4 regions of the Pantoea sp. F_5 genome follow, and region 3 is predicted to be linked to each of the others. Evidence: predicted binding sites of a transcription regulator. Region 3 holds the regulator's gene; each other region holds the start of a gene.
What was found. The regulator CRP, encoded in region 3, controls carbon source genes, mostly activating them, when cyclic AMP is high. The targets are predictions, from matches to a motif close to ATGTGANNNNNNTCACAT.
Positions count from the first base shown of each region.

Region 1: a site for CRP is predicted at 2,181-2,198, ahead of cdd (cytidine deaminase). Genes of this name have one in related genera too.
Region 2: a site for CRP is predicted at 4,396-4,413, ahead of yrbN (protein YrbN). Genes of this name have one in related genera too.
Region 4: a site for CRP is predicted at 1,473-1,490, ahead of azuC (stress response protein AzuC). Genes of this name have one in related genera too.

Region 1 covers NZ_VWUO01000001.1:415,321-420,596, reverse strand. The annotation lists gene metG (methionine--tRNA ligase) at 1-820, shown strand, start outside; gene F3I44_RS01950 (CidA/LrgA family protein) at 1,049-1,441, shown strand; gene F3I44_RS01945 (CidB/LrgB family autolysis modulator) at 1,434-2,126, shown strand; gene cdd (cytidine deaminase) at 2,246-3,136, shown strand; gene F3I44_RS01935 (NAD-dependent malic enzyme) at 3,406-5,103, shown strand; gene sanA (outer membrane permeability protein SanA) at 5,239-5,276, shown strand, end outside.
Region 2 covers NZ_VWUO01000008.1:1,296-6,571, reverse strand. The annotation lists gene truB (tRNA pseudouridine(55) synthase TruB) at 1-453, shown strand, start outside; gene rpsO (30S ribosomal protein S15) at 585-854, shown strand; gene pnp (polyribonucleotide nucleotidyltransferase) at 1,165-3,300, shown strand; gene nlpI (lipoprotein NlpI) at 3,430-4,314, shown strand; gene yrbN (protein YrbN) at 4,420-4,476, shown strand; gene F3I44_RS12085 (DEAD/DEAH family ATP-dependent RNA helicase) at 4,493-5,276, shown strand, end outside.
Region 3 covers NZ_VWUO01000006.1:17,787-23,062, reverse strand. The annotation lists gene F3I44_RS09565 (YccS/YhfK family putative transporter) at 1-1,110, opposite strand, end outside; gene crp (cAMP-activated global transcriptional regulator CRP) at 1,168-1,800, opposite strand; gene F3I44_RS09555 (OsmC family protein) at 2,104-2,508, shown strand; gene F3I44_RS09550 (phosphoribulokinase) at 3,045-3,914, opposite strand; gene F3I44_RS09545 (YheU family protein) at 3,976-4,194, opposite strand; gene F3I44_RS09540 (hydrolase) at 4,199-5,215, opposite strand; gene F3I44_RS09535 (LysE family translocator) at 5,274-5,276, shown strand, end outside.
Region 4 covers NZ_VWUO01000006.1:236,020-241,295, forward strand. The annotation lists gene F3I44_RS10540 (DUF4225 domain-containing protein) at 1-216, shown strand, start outside; gene F3I44_RS10545 (hypothetical protein) at 204-518, opposite strand; gene F3I44_RS10550 (DUF2625 family protein) at 832-1,077, opposite strand; gene azuC (stress response protein AzuC) at 1,322-1,399, opposite strand; gene mntP (manganese efflux pump MntP) at 1,517-2,092, opposite strand; gene F3I44_RS10565 (DUF1158 domain-containing protein) at 2,409-2,651, shown strand; gene F3I44_RS10570 (PLP-dependent aminotransferase family protein) at 2,641-4,077, opposite strand; gene F3I44_RS10575 (carboxymuconolactone decarboxylase family protein) at 4,137-4,592, shown strand; gene mqo (malate dehydrogenase (quinone)) at 5,103-5,276, shown strand, end outside.

The DNA.
Region 1 (5,276 bases), on a different contig from region 3:
CGGCAAACTGGCGGCTGAGCTGGCCGATCCGGCGCTCTATCAGACCTTCGTGGATGCGTCAGAGAAGATTGGTGACGCCTGGGCCAGCCGTGAATTCAGCCGTGCGATTCGTGAAATCATGGCGCTGGCTGACCTGGCGAACCGTTATGTCGATGAGCAGGCTCCGTGGGTGGTGGCGAAGCAGGAAGGCCGCGATGCCGACCTGCAGGCGATCTGCTCAATGGGCATTAACCTGTTCCGCATTCTGATGACCTGGCTGAAGCCGGTGCTGCCTTCGCTGAGCGCACGCGCCGAAGATTTCCTGAAGTGCGAGCTGAGCTGGGATGCTATCGCCCAGCCGCTGCTGGATCACCAGGTCGCGCCGTTTAAAGCGCTCTACAGCCGCATTGAAATGGCGAAAGTCGAAGGACTGATTGCGGCCTCGAAAGAGGATGCCGCTACCGCCAGTGCACCGGCCGCCACGGGTTCGCTGGCCGATGCGCCGATCGGTGAAACCATCACCATTGATGATTTCGCTAAAGTCGATATGCGCGTCGCGCTGATTGAGCAGGCGGAACTGGTGGAAGGTTCGGACAAGCTGCTGCGTCTGCAACTTGACCTGGGCGGGGAAAAGCGTCAGATCTTCTCCGGCATCCGCGCCGCTTATCCTGATCCGTCAGTGCTGGTCGGTAAAATGACCATCATCGTCGCCAACCTCGCACCACGTAAGATGCGCTTCGGTATCTCTGAAGGCATGGTGCTGTCAGCGGGTCCGGGCGGCAAAGATCTGTTTGTCCTCTCCGTCGACAGCGGTGCTGTGCCGGGTATGCCGATTAAGTAATCGCCTGTCGATGCTTAACAGGTTAAGCACAGTACCATTCTGAACCCTTCGCGCCGTATCACTGGCGCGAAGGGTTATTTTCCCCTCTTCGCATTCTCACTGCTACAGCCCCGCTTCCTTCTGCTGAATCCCTTTGCCCGTTGCTGCTACTCCGCGGCATAAATGTGATCGCTAGCACGCTAAGCGGTTAATGCGTATGATGAAGCTCAGTAAAAACAGGAGCCTGCCATGCTCACCGTGCTGTCTGTCTGCGGGCGCTATCTGCGCGCCTTTATCATCATTTATCTCTGCTTATACGCTGGAATCGGCATCGCCTCGCTGCTGCCCATTAAACTGCCCGGCAGCATTATTGGGATGCTAATTCTGTTCGCCCTGCTGGCATCGCAGATCCTGCCGGTCAGTTGGGTGAAACCGGGCTGCCATCTGCTGATTCGCTATATGGCGCTGCTGTTTGTGCCGATCAGCGTCGGGGTGATGAGCTACACCGATATTCTGACCGCACAGTTTGGTCCGATTGTTGTCTCCTGTGTCGTCAGTACCTTCCTGGTGCTCTCTGTTGTCGGCGTCAGCGCCCATCAGCTTCACAGCCGCCGTCCGGCCGGAGAGTCAGCCGATGAGTGAAATGTGGTGGTCACTGCCCCTGACGCTGGCGGCTTTTTTTCTGGCGCGTAAGCTGGCGTTACGACTGAAAATCTCGTTGCTTAATCCACTGCTGGTCTCCATGGGGATAATTATCCCGATACTGCTGCTGTTGCAGCTTCCTTACTCGCGCTATTTCGCAGGCAGCCAGATTCTTAATCAGCTGCTGCAACCGGCTGTGGTCGCGCTGGCACTGCCGCTGTATGAGCAGATGCATCAGATTCGTGCCCGCTGGAAATCGATTATTGGTGTCTGCTTTATCGGCAGCCTGACCGCCATGATCTCAGGCACCGCTATTGCCCTCTGGATGGGGGCCACACCCGACATTGCCGCCACCATCGTGCCTAAATCCGTGACAACGCCCATCGCGATGGCCGTCTCCGGTTCGCTGCACGGCATTCCCGCCATCAGCGCCATCTGCGTGCTGATTGCCGGTGTACTGGGTGCGGTATTCGGACACACGGTGCTGAACCTGCTGGGCGTGAAATCGAAAGCAGCGCGCGGACTGGCAATTGGCAATGCGTCGCATGCGCTGGGCACGGCGCGTGCCGCGGAACTTGACTATCAGGAAGGCGCATTCAGCTCACTGGCGCTGGTGATCTGCGGCATCATCACCTCTCTGCTGGCACCGTTTATTTTTCCGCTGCTGATGCACTGGTTTAGCTGAAAGTTTGCGAGAGATCTCGCAAAGTTGAAACATGCAACACAGGTTACATTGTCAGAGCGATGTGGATCACATATAAACCGGTGACTGGCACATCGCCTGCTGAATTTAATGAGGCTCACATGCATTCCCGTTTCCTCTCTGCTTTTGAGGCATTGCCGTCAACGCTGCAAACTGCACTCGCTCCCCTGCTGGACGATCCTGACTTTCATGCGCTACTCAGTGCCGACCAGGTCACCTCACTGCAACAACAGACACAAATGGAGGCCGATGCGCTGGCGCTGGCGCTGCTGCCCCTCGCGGCCTCCTGCGCGGTAGCGACGGTGTCGCATTTTAATGTCGGGGCGATTGCCCGTGGGGTCAGCGGCAACTGGTACTTTGGCGCTAATATGGAATTTGTCGGCACGCCGATGCAGCAGACCGTCCACGCTGAGCAGAGCGCGATTACTCATGCATGGCTGCGCGGTGAGCGCCAGCTCGAGACCATCACCGTTAACTACACGCCGTGCGGTCACTGCCGACAGTTTATGAACGAGCTGAACAGCGGCACCAACATTCGCATCAGCCTGCCACAACGCGCAATCAGCACCCTGGCCGATTATCTGCCGGATGCCTTTGGTCCGCGCGATCTGGACATTACGACCTTCCTGATGGACGAGGTGGATCACGGCTATGTGGCCGAGGGCGATGACCTGGTGCAGGCTGCGGTTGCCGCCGCTAATGCCAGCCACGCGCCTTATAGCCAGTCCCACGCGGGTGTTGCGCTGCTGACCACGGATGGCGCGATTGTCGCCGGACGCTATGCGGAAAATGCCGCGTTTAACCCGAGCTTCCCGCCGCTTCAGGCGGCACTGGTTCTGCTGAACATGCAGGGCGGCGATGTTCGTCAGATAAAAAAAGCGGTATTAGCCGAAGTTGAAAATGCCACGTTAAGCCAGTTCGCCGCCACGCAGGCGACGCTTGAGACATTTGGTTGCGGTGAGCTGCTACAGGTAACGCTGTACAAAGCATAACCCGCTGTCAGGGCGGCCACAGTTTTGTGAGCTTTTATTAACAAACGCTGTACTTCTGTGGGAAATTTCATAGGATCTGGCGCCAGAATTCACGCAAATACAAATTACTCTGAATAATTCAGGTTGCAGGATAGCAGCACGGTCGTGAATGTTTCCGCAGCGGTTACCCTGCCGCTGCCGGACCTGCAGTCTGAGCTATAACGGGTGAGAAAACTGGCGCTACCTTTCCGGCGTGACGCCAGACAACACTGCAACCGGAGCATTACCGCATGGAACTCGACTACGAAAGTAAACGCCCGCTGTATATCCCTTATGCTGGCCCGATTTTGCTGGAATTTCCCCTGCTGAACAAAGGCAGCGCCTTTAGCATCGAAGAACGTAACGAATTCAACCTCAACGGTCTGCTGCCCGAAGCGGTGGAATCAATTGAAGAGCAGGCGCAGCGTGCCTGGCGTCAGTTCCAGGACTTCAAAAACAATAACGATAAGCATGTCTACCTGCGTAACATCCAGGACACCAACGAAACACTCTTCTACCGCCTGCTGGACAACCATCTCGAAGAGATGATGCCGATTATCTACACCCCGACCGTGGGCGCAGCCTGCGAACACTTCTCTGAAATCTACCGTCGTGCGCGTGGCGTGTTCATCTCCTACCCTAACCGCGACCGCATCGAAGATATGCTGCAAAACGCCACCAAGCAGAATGTGAAGGTGATTGTAGTGACCGATGGCGAGCGCATCCTGGGCTTGGGCGATCAGGGCATCGGTGGGATGGGTATTCCGATTGGTAAGCTGTCACTCTATACCGCCTGTGGCGGCATCAGTCCGGCTTACACCCTGCCGGTGGTGCTGGATGTTGGCACCAACAACCAGCAGTTGCTGAACGATCCGCTCTATATGGGCTGGCGTCATCCGCGCATTACTGGTGAAGAGTACGACGCGTTCGTGAACGAATTTATTCAGGCTGTTAAGCGCCGCTGGCCGAAAGTACTGTTGCAGTTTGAAGATTTCGCCCAGAAGAACGCCATGCCGCTGCTGAACCGCTATCGCGATGAAGTCTGCTGCTTTAACGATGATATTCAGGGCACCGCCGCCGTAACCGTCGGTACGCTGATTGCCGCCAGCCGTGCAGCCGGTAGCCGCCTGTGCGAGCAGAAAGTGGTGTTCCTGGGTGCCGGTTCTGCAGGCTGTGGTATCGCTGAACAGATCATCGCGCAGATGAAATCAGAAGGCCTGAGCGACGAAGAAGCACGTGGCCGGGTGATGATGGTGGATCGCTTTGGTCTGCTGACGGACAAACTGCCTAATCTGCTCGATTTTCAGAGCAAGCTGGTGCAGAAGAGCGAAAGCCTGCAGCACTGGGATGTCACCAATGATGCAATCTCGCTGCTGGATGTGGTGCGTAATGCTCAGCCCGATATTCTGATTGGTGTTTCCGGCCAGCCAGGCCTGTTCACCGAAGAGATCATCCGCGAGATGCATAAGCACTGTAAGCGCCCTATTGTAATGCCGCTGTCGAACCCGACATCACGCGTGGAAGCGACGCCAGCCGATATTATCGCCTGGACTGACGGTGCTGCGCTGGTCGCAACCGGCAGCCCGTTCTCACCGGTGAGCTGGAACGGTAAAACCTACCCGATTGCGCAGTGCAACAACTCCTACATCTTCCCAGGCATTGGTCTGGGTGTGATTGCCGCAGGTGCCAGCCGCGTTACCGATACGATGCTGATGACCGCCAGCCGCGCGCTCGCCGACTGCTCTCCGCTGGTGAATGAAGGCGAAGGCCCGGTACTGCCTGAGATTAGAGATATTCAGGGCGTGTCGAAAATCATTGCGATGGAAGTGGGTAAAGCCGCTCAGCTGGCGGGTGTCGCCGTGGTGACCTCAGAAGATGTGTTGTCACAGGCTATCGCCAACAACTTCTGGCTGCCGCAGTATCGTCACTATCGCCGTACCTCGATTTAATCCTCAGCCTGCCGGACCTGATGTGGTCCGGCAGTGTTCAAAAAGCGCACAGCCAGCCGGCAGTAACTTGCTTCGCTGCGGCTGCTCAAGTAGCCTTGTCCCATCTCAACATTCTGACATCGAGTCTCCAGGCGCATGCTGAAACGCGTTTTCATTGGTCTGCTTTTCATCAT
Region 2 (5,276 bases), on a different contig from region 3:
GATAATGAGCTGGAGCTGGAAATCCACTGCTCCAAAGGCACCTATATCCGTACCATCATCGATGATCTGGGTGAAAAGCTGGGATGCGGTGCACATGTGATCATGCTGCGACGTGTACAGGTTGCCCGTTATCCGTATGAACGGATGGTGACGCTGGAACAGCTCAACACGCTGCTGGCGGAAGCCACAGAAGCGGGTATTTCACTGGAAACGCAGCTCGATCCGCTGTTGTTACCGATGGACAGCCCCGCCTCTGATTTCCCTGAAGTGAATATCCCGCCCGCCGTGGCAGATTTTTTCCGCCAGGGACAGCCGGTGCAGGCCAGCAATGCGCCTGCGCATGGGCTGGTCAGGGTATCGGAAGGCGAAGCGCGTAAGTTTATCGGTATGGCAGAAATTGCCGATGATGGCCGTCTTGCGCCACGTCGTTTAGTGGTTGAGTATCAGGATTAAGCCAGGCATTTACTTTTCGCTGATGGGGCATTTGCGTTGCTATCAGGCGCAGAGTAGAATAGCGCGGCTTTAAAGCGGGATGCTGAATTAGAGATCGGCACCCATACATTCATTTATTACTGGAGTTTATTATGTCTCTAAGCGTAGAAGCTAAAGCAGAGATCGTTGCTAAATATGGCCGTGGTGCTAACGACAGCGGTTCAACTGAAGTTCAGGTTGCCCTGTTGACCGCGCAGATTACCCATCTGCAGGGTCACTTCTCTGAGCACAAAAAAGACCATCACAGCCGCCGCGGTCTGCTGCGCATGGTATCTCAGCGTCGTAAGCTGCTGGACTACCTGAAGCGTAAAGACGTTGCACGCTACAGCAGCCTGATCGAAAGTCTCGGTCTGCGTCGCTAAGTCTGAAGAATCTGATCGTCGGGGCATTATGCGGGCTTTTGCACTGTGTGCAGCTTACGATCAGATTTGTGCGAGTTTCGTGAAGAGGGGGCCTTTATGGCCCCTTTTTTCGAGCAATCGGCAGCAATCCGGTCCAAACTGATGTATTGTTGCTTAGTGTGATCTTTAGTTTGCAGAATTTCGCGCGGCTAATGAGAGGCTTTACCGCAGGGGCGGTCGAGGGTTGTCATTAGTCGCGAGGATGCAGCTGAAGATTGGTAATCAATGGCAGGCTACAGATAGCCATGCCCCGAAGTTAAGGACTTTGATTTTGCTGAATCCGATCGTACGCAAATTCCAATATGGTCAACATACCGTCACGCTGGAAACCGGCATGATGGCTCGCCAGGCGACAGCCGCTGTGATGGTGAGCATGGACGATACTGCAGTGTTCGTCACTGTCGTAGGTCAGAAAAAATCTAAACCAGGTCAGGACTTCTTCCCACTGACCGTGAACTATCAGGAGCGTACCTACGCTGCTGGTCGTATCCCAGGCAGCTTCTTCCGTCGTGAAGGCCGTCCAAGCGAAGGCGAAACCCTGATTGCGCGTCTGATTGACCGCCCGATTCGCCCCCTGTTCCCGGAAGGTTTTGTTAACGAAGTTCAGGTTATTGCCACCGTGGTGTCTGTAAACCCACAGGTTCACCCTGACATTGTTGCCATGATCGGTGCCTCTGCGGCCCTGTCACTCTCAGGTCTGCCGTTCAATGGCCCGATTGGCTCTGCACGCGTAGGTTACATCAACGATCAGTATGTTCTGAACCCAACTGCAGATGAGCTGAAACAGTCTCGTCTGGATCTGGTCGTTGCCGGTACGCAGAATGCCGTACTGATGGTTGAATCTGAAGCTGAGATCCTGTCAGAAGAGCAGATGCTGGGAGCCGTGGTCTTTGGCCACGATCAACAGCAGATCGTTATCGAAAATATCAATGCGCTGGTTGCTGAAGCCGGTAAACCACGCTGGGACTGGCAGCCTGAAGCGGCTAATACCCCGCTGATTTCTCGCGTTGCTGCTCTGGCAGAAGCGCGCATCAGCGATGCTTACCGCATCACTGACAAGCAGGAGCGTTACACACAGGTTGGCGTCATCAAAGACGAAACTATCGCTACGCTGCTGGCTGAAGATGAAACACTGGATAGCGCCGAAATTGGCGATATCGTACATAGTCTTGAGAAGAACGTCGTTCGTACCCGCATCCTGAATGGCGAGCCACGCATCGATGGTCGTGAAAAAGATATGATCCGCGGTCTGGATGTCCGTACCGGCGTGTTGCCACGTACTCACGGTTCATCACTGTTCACCCGTGGTGAGACGCAGGCACTGGTTACGGCAACGCTGGGTACTACCCGCGATGCACAGAATCTGGATGAGCTGATGGGCGAACGTACCGACAGCTTCCTGTTCCATTACAACTTCCCTCCATACTCTGTCGGTGAAACCGGCATGGTCGGTTCGCCGAAGCGTCGTGAGATTGGTCACGGTCGTCTGGCGAAGCGTGGTGTGTTAGCGGTAATGCCTAAAGCGGAAGATTTCCCTTACACCGTGCGTGTGGTGTCTGAAATCACCGAATCTAACGGCTCTTCTTCGATGGCCTCTGTCTGTGGTGCCTCGCTGGCCCTGATGGATGCAGGTGTGCCAATCAAAGCCGCCGTTGCCGGTATCGCAATGGGTCTGGTGAAAGAAGATGAGAAGTTTGTGGTTCTGTCTGACATCCTGGGCGACGAAGATCACCTGGGCGACATGGACTTCAAGGTAGCCGGTAGCCGTGAAGGTATCACCGCGCTGCAGATGGACATCAAAATCGAAGGCATCACGCGTGAAATCATGCAGGAAGCCCTGAACCAGGCCAAGGGTGCGCGTCTGCACATTCTGGGCGTTATGGAACAGGCTATCAGCACCCCGCGTACCGAGATTTCTGAATTTGCTCCACGCATCTACACCATCAAAATCAGCTCTGACAAGATCAAAGATGTGATCGGTAAAGGCGGCTCAGTGATTCGTGCACTGACCGAAGAGACCGGCACGACGATTGAAATCGAAGATGACGGCACCGTGAAAATCGCTGCGACGGATGGTCTGAAAGCGAAAGAAGCCATTCGTCGTATCGAAGAGATCACTGCAGAAATCGAAGTGGGCCGCATTTACAGTGGTAAAGTGACCCGTATCGTTGACTTCGGTGCCTTTGTTGCTATCGGCGGCGGTAAAGAAGGTCTGGTTCACATTTCACAAATCGCTGATAAGCGCGTTGAGAAAGTGACTGACTACCTGCAGATGGGTCAGGAAGTGCCGGTTAAGGTGATGGAAGTTGATCGCCAGGGCCGCGTACGTCTGAGCATCAAAGAAGCGACAGAATCTAAGCCGCAGACTGAAGAAGCTGCAGCGGTGACCACGCCTGACGCTGAATAAGTCATTGCTGATTTGCCCCTCTTTGCCTGGCAGAGAGGGGCGTTTGTATCATCGCGAGGGCGGGAATCCTTGTGCACAGCAGGCGGATGACAGGATAGTTATCCCAATGTTTGTATTCGGGAGTGGGAAATGAAGCCTTTTCTGCGCTGGTGTTTTGTTGCGACAGCTTTGACGCTGGCAGGATGCAGCAACTCCAATTGGCGTAAGAACGAAGTTCTTGCAGTGCCTCTACAGCCCACACTGCAGCAGGAAGTGATACTGGCGCGCATGGAACAAATTCTTGCCAGTCGCGCTCTCACCGATGATGAACGCGCACAGCTGTTATATGAGCGCGGAGTGTTGTATGATAGTTTAGGTCTGCGGGCATTAGCGCGGAACGATTTTTCGCAAGCGCTGTCTATAAGACCAGATATGCCCGAAGTGTTTAACTACTTAGGCATATATTTAACGCAGGCGGGCAACTTTGATGCCGCCTATGAAGCGTTTGATTCTGTACTTGAGCTTGATCCAACTTACAACTATGCGCATTTAAACCGTGGTATCGCCCTCTATTACGGCGGTCGATACAAGTTAGCGCAAGATGATCTGCTGGCGTTTTATCAAGACGATCCTAACGATCCTTTCCGCAGTCTGTGGCTCTATCTCGTTGAACGCGAGATGGATGTCGACAAGGCAAAAGTTGCGCTTCAACAGCGTCACGACAAAGCGGTCAGAGACCAATGGGGATGGAATATTGTCGAGTTCTACCTTGGAGATATCAACGAGAAAACGTTGATGGAAAGTCTCAGGGCGGACGCAACGGATAACACCTCGCTCGCTGAACATCTCAGTGAAACCAACTTCTATTTAGGTAAGTACTACCTAAGTCTGGGGGAGAAGGACGACGCGAAAGCGTTGTTCAAACTGGCGGTGGCCAACAACGTTAACAACTTTGTTGAACACCGATACGCATTGTTGGAACTGGCGCAACTCGGCCAGGCACAAGACGATTTATCAGAATCTGACCAGCAATAGCTGACGAACTTAATTTGCCTGTAAAACCTGTTAAGTCATCATCTTAAGGGATGAAGGCTTTTCTGTTCGTCAAAACTTCTAATTTGAGCCGGTTCACACTTTTTGATGAAAATGACTGAAAGTTTTCACGACGAGTTATGTAGACTGGCCGCCGCAATCTAAGAGGCACGTGTACTACATGACTGATATTCAAACCACTTTTGCTGACCTTGGCCTGAACGCCGACATCCTTGAATCACTGAATGGCATGGGCTACGTAAAGCCATCCCCAATCCAGGCTGAGTGTATTCCTCACCTGCTGGCGGGCCGTGACGTGTTAGGCATGGCGCAGACCGGGAGTGGTAAAACTGCGGCGTTCTCACTGCCGCTGTTAAACAACATTGACCCGACTGTTAAAGCACCTCAGATCCTGGTGCTGGCACCGACCCGCGAACTGGCGGTACAGGTTGCTGAAGCAGTCACTGAATTCTCTAAACATATGCGCGGCCTGAACGTGGTTGCCCTTTACGGCGGCCAGCGTTATGACGTGCAGCTGCGTGCTCTGCGTCAGGGACCACAGGTTGTTGTGGGTACGCCTGGTCGTCTGCTTGACCACCTGAAACGCGGCACGTTAGACCTTTCTAACCTGCGCGGTCTGGTGCTGGACGAAGCAGATGAAATGCTGCGTATGGGCTTCATCGAAGACGTTGAAACCATCATGGCTCAGATCCCAGCTGGTCATCAGACTGCGCTGTTCTCTGCAACCATGCCGGAAGCGATTCGTCGTATTACTAAACGCTTCATGAAAGATCCACAGGAAGTGCGTATTCAGTCAAGCATGACGACGCGTCCTGACATCAGCCAGAGCTACTGGACCGCTTACGGTCGTAAAACAGACGCATTGGTTCGCTTCCTGGAAGCAGAAGACTTTGATGCTGCCATCATCTTCGTGCGTACCAAAAACGCAACGCTGGAAGTGGCAG
Region 3 (5,276 bases):
AAAGCGACCCGCCGTACGCAGCGCCGACGAGCGAAACGAGAGATAGCTGCGCAGCGCCGGTAACAGCGGCAGGCGGCGCTGGCGGTCTGCCATCAAATCGCGCTGGTAAAGCGGCTTCTGGGTGCGCAGCACCCGCGCAATGCGGTTGAAGTGATAAAGGCAGAAGTTACCCACCGGATTATCGGGATGCTGATGGGCGATTTTCTCCAGCGCGCCGAGCTGTTTATCCATCGCAAAGCGGTCGGGTAACTGGTGATAAAGAATGTTATCTGCCAGCACCCGCAACCGGGCCGAGATGGTTTTGGCATTCCAGCGGATCACCGCTTCAGCATGGCTCTGCTCTACCAGCTTCTGTACTTCTTCCGGCCGATGCAGGCTGACCGAGATATGCTCCTGCAGATCGAGCGCCACCTGGAAAGCGCGCGTTAGCCGCTTATGGCTGTGATCGCGGCTTGCCGACAGCATGTGCATCTGCTGATAACAGGTGTTGATCAGATCGACCACTTTCTGCTGGTGAGCCAGCAGCGGCGGCAGCGCTTTTTCGGGATCGGTCAGCTGCGTCAGCAGGGTATATTTGGCGTCACAGTAGTTGGCCAGCTCGCGGTAAATCAGGCTCAGGCTCTCCCGCATCGGCTGCTCTTTCCACAGCCAGAACCAGAACCAGTTAAATATCCCATACCAGAGTGTGCCGCCGATATAGAGCAGCGGAGTGACATAGATGGGCATGCGGCCAATCAGGCTGAGGGTAAAGATGGCGGCAATAAGCGTACCGGGCAGCAGACGGCCGTGCAGCGGGCTAATCTCACCGGTGACGCCAAGCAGCAAAGGCATAGCGAAGAGGATCAGCGGCAGTGGAATCGCATGCAGGGTGAGCCACTGGATCAGAAAGCTGCCGAGGGCAAACAGGCTGCCGCCCACAATCAGACGTTTGAAAAAGCGTTTATGCGGAGTATCGAGACCGGCGATATTGCAGCAGGCGGGCACTAATGAGAACAGCAGACCTTTTTGCAGGTCGCCAGCCAGCCAGCCCAACGCGACCGGCAGGCAGAGCACCAGCGTTTGCCGCAAGGCGTAGTTAACTTCAGGATGATAAATGATTCGACGCCACATCGGCCCAACACAAACAATAACGGCGTGATGTTGCCATCACGCCGTGGATGACAGGAGTTAGCGGGTGCCGTAAACGACGATGGTTTTACCGTGTGCGGAGATCAGGTTCTGATCTTCCAGCATCTTCAGAATACGGCCCACGGTTTCACGTGAACAACCCACAATCTGGCCAATTTCCTGACGAGTGATTTTAATTTGCATGCCGTCGGGATGCGTCATGGCATCTGGCTGCTTCGCCAGGTTAAGCAGGGTCTGAGCAATGCGTCCGGTGACGTCGAGGAAAGCGAGGTTACCCACTTTTTCAGACGTGACCTGCAGGCGACGCGCCATCTGCGAGGAGAGTCGCATCAGGATGTCGGGATTCACCTGGATCAGCTGACGGAATTTCTTGTAAGAAATCTCCGCGACTTCGCACGCGCTTTTCGCACGTACCCAGGCGCTGCGCTCCTGACCTTCTTCGAACAGGCCAAGCTCACCAATAAAATCGCCCTGATTCAGGTAGGAAAGAATCATCTCTTTGCCTTCTTCATCTTTAATCAGAACCGCGACGGAACCTTTCACGATGTAGTAAAGCGTTTCTGCTTTTTCACCTTGGTGAATCAGCGTACTTTTGGATGGATACTTGTGAATATGGCAATGGGACAGGAACCATTCGAGTGTAGGGTCTGTTTGCGGTTTGCCGAGAACCATTCGCTATTATCCTCTGTTGTAATCGTGCCCAAAATACAGGGGGCAGTTTTCCCTGTCAGGCGGTGAAAGCTTCAAGCGTTTCCTTTTCAGGAAATTATTCGGGCCGCATCAGGCGCAGTGCGCTTCATTCTTCCCGGCTTCGCCATCGGGTGACGAAAAATATTTTCAGCACTGTTTGTAGCACAGCTTTTGCCGACTGTCTTCTGTTGTCTCGCTTCAGCTACAGGCGGATTTCTCTGGATTGCTGTTTACCAGGTGAAAGCGTACTCTGGCGACAAAACAGCGTATTCCGGAGCAAAAATCATGCAGGCAAGAGTGAAATGGGTAGAAGGGCTGACATTCCTTGGAGAATCCTCATCCGGCCATCAGATACTGATGGATGGCAATTCGGGTGATAAAGCGCCCAGCCCAATGGAGATGGTGCTGATGGCGGCAGGTGGATGCAGCGCGATTGACGTGGTATCAATTCTGCAAAAAGGCCGCAACGATGTGGCTGATTGTGAAGTAAAACTGACCTCAGAACGTCGTGAAGAAGCACCGCGAATCTTTACGCACATCAACCTGCATTTTATCGTGAGTGGCAAAGCGCTCCAGGATAAAGCGGTCTCACGCGCCGTCGATCTTTCGGCAGAGAAATACTGCTCTGTGGCCATCATGCTGGGTAAAGGTGTGACGATTACGCATAGCTATGAGGTGATTGAGCTGTAGTATCTGAAAACGACCATTAACGGCCCGTGCAACATTGGGCGGCGGTAAGATCGAGCCTGCGCAGAAAACCGGGCCAGATCGGAAAGTCGCTTAAACCATCCCTGGGCGCTCGGCCCACGCGATTACGCACCTCATCCCTGAAGTGCGCCTGTAGCCGGGCCAACGCGTTGCGTTGTTCAAAAACGCTCCCGGCGTTTTTATCCCTGGCGTGGGACGCTTTCCTCTTCTGACCCGGTTCCCTGCGTGTTGAGCTTATATGCTGCTGTCAGATTCTTTGTGATCAGGGTCTGTCTGAAGCGAGCTCCCTGAAACCGGATGTGGCTGCCGGACGTGAAGCGAAGGGAGCATACACCTGTAGCAAAGCATAGCGGGCCAGGGATGGCCCGCGCTGAGCCTGCCAGGGATGGCGGTTTTGCGTCTTTGCGAAAGGCGTATGCTCCCTGAAGCCTGCTCAGCAGCAAGCCTTTATCCGCAGAAAAGCCGGTTTTACATTTTTGCGAAAGGCATCTGCTGTCTGAGGGTTTTTTGCTGACCTCTTACTCTATCCGCTTACCTTCCATCAGCCGCTTCACCAGCGGCCCCATGATCAGCTCCATGGCCAGACCCATTTTGCCGCCAGGCACCACCAGCGTATTGATGTGCGAGATAAACGACCCCTGCAGCATCGCCAGCAGATAGGGGAAGTCGATATCCTCCAGTCCCTGAAAGTGAATCACTACGAAGCTCTCATCCAGTGACGGAATGGTGCGGGCAGCGAACGGGTTGGAAGTATCAATGGTTGGAACGCGCTGAAAGTTGATATGGGTACGTGAGAACTGGGGCGTAATGAAGTTGATGTAATCCTCCATCGACCGCACCACCGAATCCATTACTGCTTCACGTGAATGACCGCGCTCGCCAGTGTCGCGCACCAGTTTCTGAATCCACTCCAGGTTAACAATCGGTACCACGCCCACCAGCAGATCGACCTGTTCCGCCACGTTGTGCTGCGCCGTCACCACACCGCCATGCAATCCTTCATAAAAAAGAATATCGGTGTTCTGCGGTAGCGGCTGCCAGGGGGTAAAGGTGCCGGGCACCTGATTCCAGGGCACCGCCTCATCGTAAGTGTGCAGATATTTACGCGACTGCCCCTGCCCACTGTGGCCATACTCTTTAAAGCTCTGCTCAAGCAGGCCAAAGTCATTGGCTTCCGGGCCAAAGTAGCTGATGTGACGTCCTAAATCGCGCGCCTTACGAATCGCCATATCCATTTCCGGGCGGGTAAAGCGGTGAAAACTGTCACCTTCCAGCTCCGCTGCATGCAGGTCAAGCTGCTGGAAGATTTTGCGGAACGCCAGGCTGGTGGTGGTGGTTCCTGCGCCGCTGGAACCGGTCACCGCGATAATGGGATGACGAGCAGACATAGAAAAGCTCCCTGTGTGGTCGGGCAATGAGCATTGTTATCATGAAATGCCCGCCGGTGCATCAGCCGCGAAATTCTTTACGCGGCATGATGTTGACCGATTCATGCAGTTCCGACCATACCAGTACCACTTCACCGGTTTCCAGCTGGCGTCGCACATCAGCCACCTTGTCCAGCAGGCTACGTTCATGCTCGCCATAGTCAGTGCCTTCACGCAGCACAAAGGTTTCAATCAGATTTTCAAGGGTCTCAGGTGAGACCTGTTGCCAGGGAATAATCACGAGATCAGTTATCCAGAAAAGGGGCGATCCACTGCGGGATGCGCTGTTCCAGCCACATTTCAGGCTGGCGTAACGTCCCGCCGACAAAACCGACGTGGCCGCCGTGTGGTGTCAGTTGATAAGTAATAGTGGCAGATAATTGGCTGCTGTGCGGGATCACCTCATCACTCATAAAAGGATCGTCTTTGGCGTGGATGATCAGCAGCGGTTTCTTTGCGTGCTGCAGCCAGGGCATGGCGCTGGCCCGATGATAGTAATCGGCCGCATCGACAAAACCGTGGGCGCGGGCGGTAATCGCATCATCAAAATCGCGCAGTCGCCGCAGCGCTTTTAACTGCGCCAGATTGACTGGCAGCGTATCCGGCCAGGCGTGCAGTTTGCGGCGGGCATTTTTCTTCAGCTGCGCCAGCAAATAGTATTGATAGAAGCGTGAGAAGCCGCGTTCCAGTTTTACGCTACACGGCTCCAGCTGCAGCGGGGCGGAGACAATGACGCCCGCCTCCACTTCAGCAGCTGCGCCCTGCTGGCCCAGCAGGCAGCCCAGCATATTGCCGCCCAGTGAAAAACCGACGGCGACGGTCGGCACCTGGCCCCAGCGGATACGCAGCCAGTGCAGAAAAAAGCGGGCATCTTCCGTTTCGCCGGAGTGATAGATGCGATTGAGCCGGTTAGGTTCGCCGCTGCAGCCGCGAAAATGCATCACCACTGCCAGCCAGCCGCGCGCACGGCAGATGTTCATCAGGCCATGAATATAGGGGCTGTGAAAGCTGCCCTCCAGCCCATGAAACAACACGACACGCGGTTTATGCTGCGCCTGTTGTGGATCTTCGCTCCAGGCGAGATCGACAAAGTCGCCATCCGGCAGATCGAGCCGCTGCCAGTGAGGCGCGAACGTGACACGGCGACGCAGCAGGCGCGGCAGCATTGTCTGCAGGTGGGCGTTACGCAGGCTGTCAGGCGGCGTGAATTGCTCGTTTTCCGGTCCGGTAAATTTCATGTGGTAAAAGCTTGTCTGTTCCATATCACACTGTTAGCTTCGATAAGTTTTTTCTTGCAAGGGTAAGGAGTACCCGATTGCCATG
Region 4 (5,276 bases), 220 kb from region 3:
GCCGCAACGCTGGTCTCAAGCGTGTATGGCATTACCGGTGCCATGCGCAAGCCCGAGGCGTGGAAACTATTCCGGTGGCTGCCTACAGATTATTTCCGTAAAGTTGAAACGATGAACAGGACGGAACTGACCATGAAGATCATTGACTATGGTATTAAGGGCAGAGTCATCTTTGAACTGATCAACAACAGTGAGAGCAGCGCTCAAACCCGTTGAGATCGAGTGTAACGCCATGCTTTGTAAGCTATTACCGGCGGCTGGGAAAATGCAGCAATCACCGCCCCGCACGCAAGTCCTATACCACCGGAAAAAATTGACTCTGAGGAGCCAAAAGCGAGCAGCAGCACGAATACGGCCAGACAGAAGCTAATGCAACCGGTGGCGATGATAAACCGCCTTGCAAGATCGCCAATGGCTTCATTCAGGGTATCGCCAAAACGCTGAGTGTTACTCTTAATTTTACCCAATTCACGAGGCGTGAAACCTGAACGCAAGAGGTTGTCTTCGCTAACTTTCATATTTTTATCCAGAATTTTAACGTGTTACGGTTCTGTATATCAGATTATTAAGAGAAGGGCGACATTGACTGTGCCGGGGTGCATTTGTGTAGCCTTGATTTTCTATTCCATAGGGTTCTATTGCAAGCCCGGAACTTCCCAGCAAGCGTTATCGGGTTTCATTTGATGAGATCTGATGAGGTCAGCAAGAACAGCCTCCGCCGGAAGGATTCGTAATGTCGCACTCACCCATCTAATAGTAAAAAGGGAAAGTGCGTTGCTATTGAAGATAAGGGTTTAGTCTCTGTTGCACTGGCAGATTGAAAGCTGATTATTATTCGGCAGAATGATGGATTAAAAAAGAGTAAACCGATTGACCACTCAGGGAAGATATTTCATTTCGCCAGTTATCCCATCGTACTTTTTGACAGAAAAGACTCAAATTGCCACTAAAAGCCCAGCGCAAAAAATCTGAATAGTGAGTACCCATGCTCTCCCATTCGAAAGAATGCGGTGCGAGATAATATACGCCTGCACGGTCTTTACCAAATTCACTGCCGTTGATTGCAATAAACATCATTAGCCACTAAAAGAGCCTCAAAAATCAGACATACATGAGATCACTGCCAATCCATAATGCACGGAGGCAAAAAAGGGGTCATTTCATCGCCCGAAAGCGCTTATAGCGGGAAAACGACAAGAGTGGCAGTAGCAGAACGGACGCACAGGAAGTGAAAAAGCGTAGGTTTAACTCAGCGAAAGCAAAAAGTGATAATCACAGGTCGATCCCTGACCGCGATTATCGAGGGTTTCTTGCGGAGTGCTTAGTACATGGCACCCGGTGGTACATGTTTAAACGTCTCAACGTAAGCGCGAAATACGTGTTTAAGAATGCGTTTCATGGAATACCTGATTCAAATTTAGTTGAAGATATACTGAAAAAGTATATCGCCTGTGCGTTTTAACAGCAAATAAATTTGAACCAGATCACAAAAATGCCGCTTTTATGTGCAAAAGCACTAGGCGGTGTAGCCAAGATGTTGCAACAGAATGGTGGAGCCAACGGCGATTAACACGACGCCGCCCAGCACTTCCGCCCACTTGCCCAGCACCGGACCAATAAAGCGCCCGACTAAGACGCCTGTGGTCGCCATTACCGTGGTAGCAGCACCAATGGTCAGCGCGGTGGTGATGATGTTCACCTGCAGGAAAGCCAGTCCGACACCGACCGCCAGCGCATCCAGGCTGGTCGCGACGGCGGTGGTTGCCAGTACCATAAAGCCGTGGCTTTGCGGGGCTTCGCAGGGTTCGGTGGCGGCTGTCTTACGGAAACCTTCCATCATCATACGGCCACCCAGGAACGCCAGCAGGCTGAAGGCAACCCAGTGATCCCACGCCATGATGTAACGGCTGGCGGCCAGGCCAAGCGCCCAGCCAATCAGTGGAGTCAGCGCTTCAATAGAGCCAAAAATCAGACCGGTACGCAGCGCTTCTTTAAAACCAGGACGATGCAGTGTGGCACCTTTGCCCAGCGCAGCGGCAAACGCGTCCATCGACATACCCAGCGCAAGAATTAAAGTGGCAATAAAGGTCATGATTTATTCACCTGGGGCGAAAAAGCGGCAATTCACGCTAAATTCACCACACAAAGTGTTCAGTTATGAAAAAGTGGGCGCAGTCTACCACGCAAACCTGAAGATAAAAAGACAGTAAAATCAGGGATTTAAGTATAGCAAAGGCTATAACTCTTATCATTCGCTATGAATGGCGCTAAGTCGATGGTAGCAAAGCATTTTCTGACCATTTATTTAACCGTGCAACGCCCCGGATGCAGGCATTACCACACGCCGCCATTGAACCCTGTCGCCGATTACCGGAAAATGCCGGGCTGATGAATTTGGGAAACCGGTTATGAATAACCCTTATGAGACGTTGATCGTGCCGGGTGGCATTTTGCTGCTGGGCTTTCTTTCGGCGCTGCTGCTGCCCGCGCCCGCTTTTAGCGTAACGGTGGCGCAGCATCTGTTGCAGATGTTCCATTTACAGGATCTGAATCAGCTCTACACGGTGGTGTTTTGCGCCTGGTTTTTAGTGCTCGGCGCACTGGAGTTTTTTGTGATCCGCTTTGTCTGGCGTCGCTGGTTCAGGAGCTGACCGCCTGCGCATCGACCAGCGCTTTTAGCCGTTCGGCGCTACGCGCATAACCTTCACGCGGCAGATGTGCCGCACCCAGTACCAGGCCCGCACCGCACTGCTCGGCCTGCTGATACCAGATCGACAGCGGCGACGGTGCCATGCCCCACTTTGCTGCCTGCTGCGCAATCATCTCATCCGGCGTACCGGCGGGTAAGCGGACAATCACCGCCAGCCCGGCGCGTTGCAGGTCGGGGAAGTGAGGATGGAGCGCCGCGATCATCTGCTCCAACCGCTCCTGATAAAGGCGCTTCATGCGCCGCAGATGCCGCATAAAGTGACCTTCCCGCAAAAACTCCGCTACCGCATTGTGCAGCAATCCCGAAGAGGCTGGCGCAAGTAGTGCACACACCTCGCCGAAGCGGGCCGTCAGCGCCGTCGGAACCACAATAAAACCAAGCCGCAGTTGCGGCGTCAGCGTCTTACTGAAGGTACCTATGTGCAACACGCGTCCCTCGCTGTCGAGCGCGGCCAGTGCCGGAGCCGCACGATGACCGGGCTGAAGCTCGCCGAGATAGTCATCTTCGATAATCCAGCGCTGCTCGCGACTGGCCCAGCTCAGCAATGCATGGCGGCGCGCCAGGCTCATGGTCATGCCAGGCGGCGCCTGCTGTCCCGGCGTGACCAGCGCGAAAGCGGCATCCGGCGCGCGGGCAATACCGGCCTCCACCTGTAACCCTTCAGCATCAACCGGCACGGCAACGGGCGTAACGCGCAGCGCGTCAACCGCGCGACGCGCCACCCAGAATCCGGGATCTTCCAGCCAGGCCGTTTTGCCCTGAAAATCCATCGCCAGGCCAATCAGACCCATCGCGCCCGCATAGCCGCTGGTAATAATGATCTGGTCCGCCTGACAGCGCAGACCGCGAGCCACCGACAGATAGGCTACCAGCGCCTGACGCAGCGCCAGGCTGCCGCGCGGATCGGGATAACAGGCTGGTCTGCTGACCTGCATGCGCGTCTGACGCTGCAGAATGCGCAGCCAGACTTTAATCGGGAACGCATCACTGGCCGGAATGCCCATCTGAAAGGTCAGCGGAGGCACTTCAGCCTCCTCTATGCCCGCCAGCAGCTGGCGTTCCGCACTGGCGATGGCCGATTTCAAGGGCGGTAGTGCGCTGACGAAGGTGCCCGCCGCGCCTCTGGCCTGCAGAAACTGACCATCGACCAGCATGTTATAGCTGGCTCGTACCGTGCCGCGCGCCACGCCGAGCTGCGCCGCCAGATCGCGACAGGAGGGCAGACGCGCACCGGGCTGTAAGCGCCCTTCCCCAATCGCCTGTTCAATCAACTGGCGTAGCTGTTCGCTGAGGCCGCGTGACGTACCGCGCTGGAGTGTCACCGTGGAAAGCGGCGATGGACCAGTCAGACTCTCATTTTTTGGCACTTTATCTGCTCCATTGAAAGGCCGAAAATCGCCTCATTAACCCTGAATGAGGCAACAAGATGAGCGAACGTATCGATTTCCACAGTGCAGCACCGGCAGGCATGAAAGCGCTGGGCGGCGTATACAGTTATCTGGCGCAAACCGATCTGCCGCTCACTTTACTGGAACTGCTGTTCCTGCGCATATCGCAGATTAACGGCTGCGCTTACTGCATTGATTTACATACCAAAGCGCTGAATAAATCGGGTATGGGCTGGGATAAGATCGTATTGACCCAGGTCTGGCACGAATCCGGCACGCTGTTCAGTGATAAAGAGAAGGCGGCCCTGCACTGGGCTGAATGCCTGACGCTGATTGCTCAACAGGGCGCGCCGGATGCCTGCTATGACACATTAAAAGCGCAGTTTAGCGAGAAAGAGATTGTCGATCTGAACATCGCAATTGGCCTGATGAACACCTATAACCGCATGGCGGTAAGTCTGAAAAAGCTGCCTGCCAGTGCAAATCAGTCATAAGTGAATCCGATGCGTGCACCGGCGTGCACGCATTTTCGGACTCACAAAAATGTAACATTATTTTTACACGAGCAGCTTTTCAGGCCCTCCTGACCCGATTCCTGTTATTCCTTCCTGCATAATAAATCGCTAAATTTCAGCTAATTAAATAATTCCGCACTGTTCATATCCTTTCCGACCCTGCACCAGCATGGGGCTTTTTCGCAACATACATTTTAGGTTAACTCACTGACTTCTCTCTAAAAAACCGCTAATACGCCACTCTCCGTGATGATTAATTCTTATGCTGAATCATTTCTGCATTTAAAAAATAAACAAATGTTTAATTCAGATGCGAGAATGTTATATTCGGATGACTAAGCATAACGTTCAGTTAACGCGTTATCACCGCTTAACCCTTTACCTGAGACTTAACCTTTGAGAAATAGCGCAACGCGCTCGAAAGAAGCGTGACTATTTCGCCTGCGAAACTGTTGGGCTTCAGGTCAACAGAAGAGGAGATGTCGCCTCATGTGCAATTCAGCTGTAAACCTTGCGCTCGCGATGAGTGCCATGGCAAAGGACACCACTACTACCGCGCAGGAGCGTAAAGACGTTGACGTGCTGCTGATTGGCGCAGGTGTGATGAGCGCTACCCTCGGTGCATGGCTGCAGGACTTAGAGCCGGACTGGTCCATCGAGATG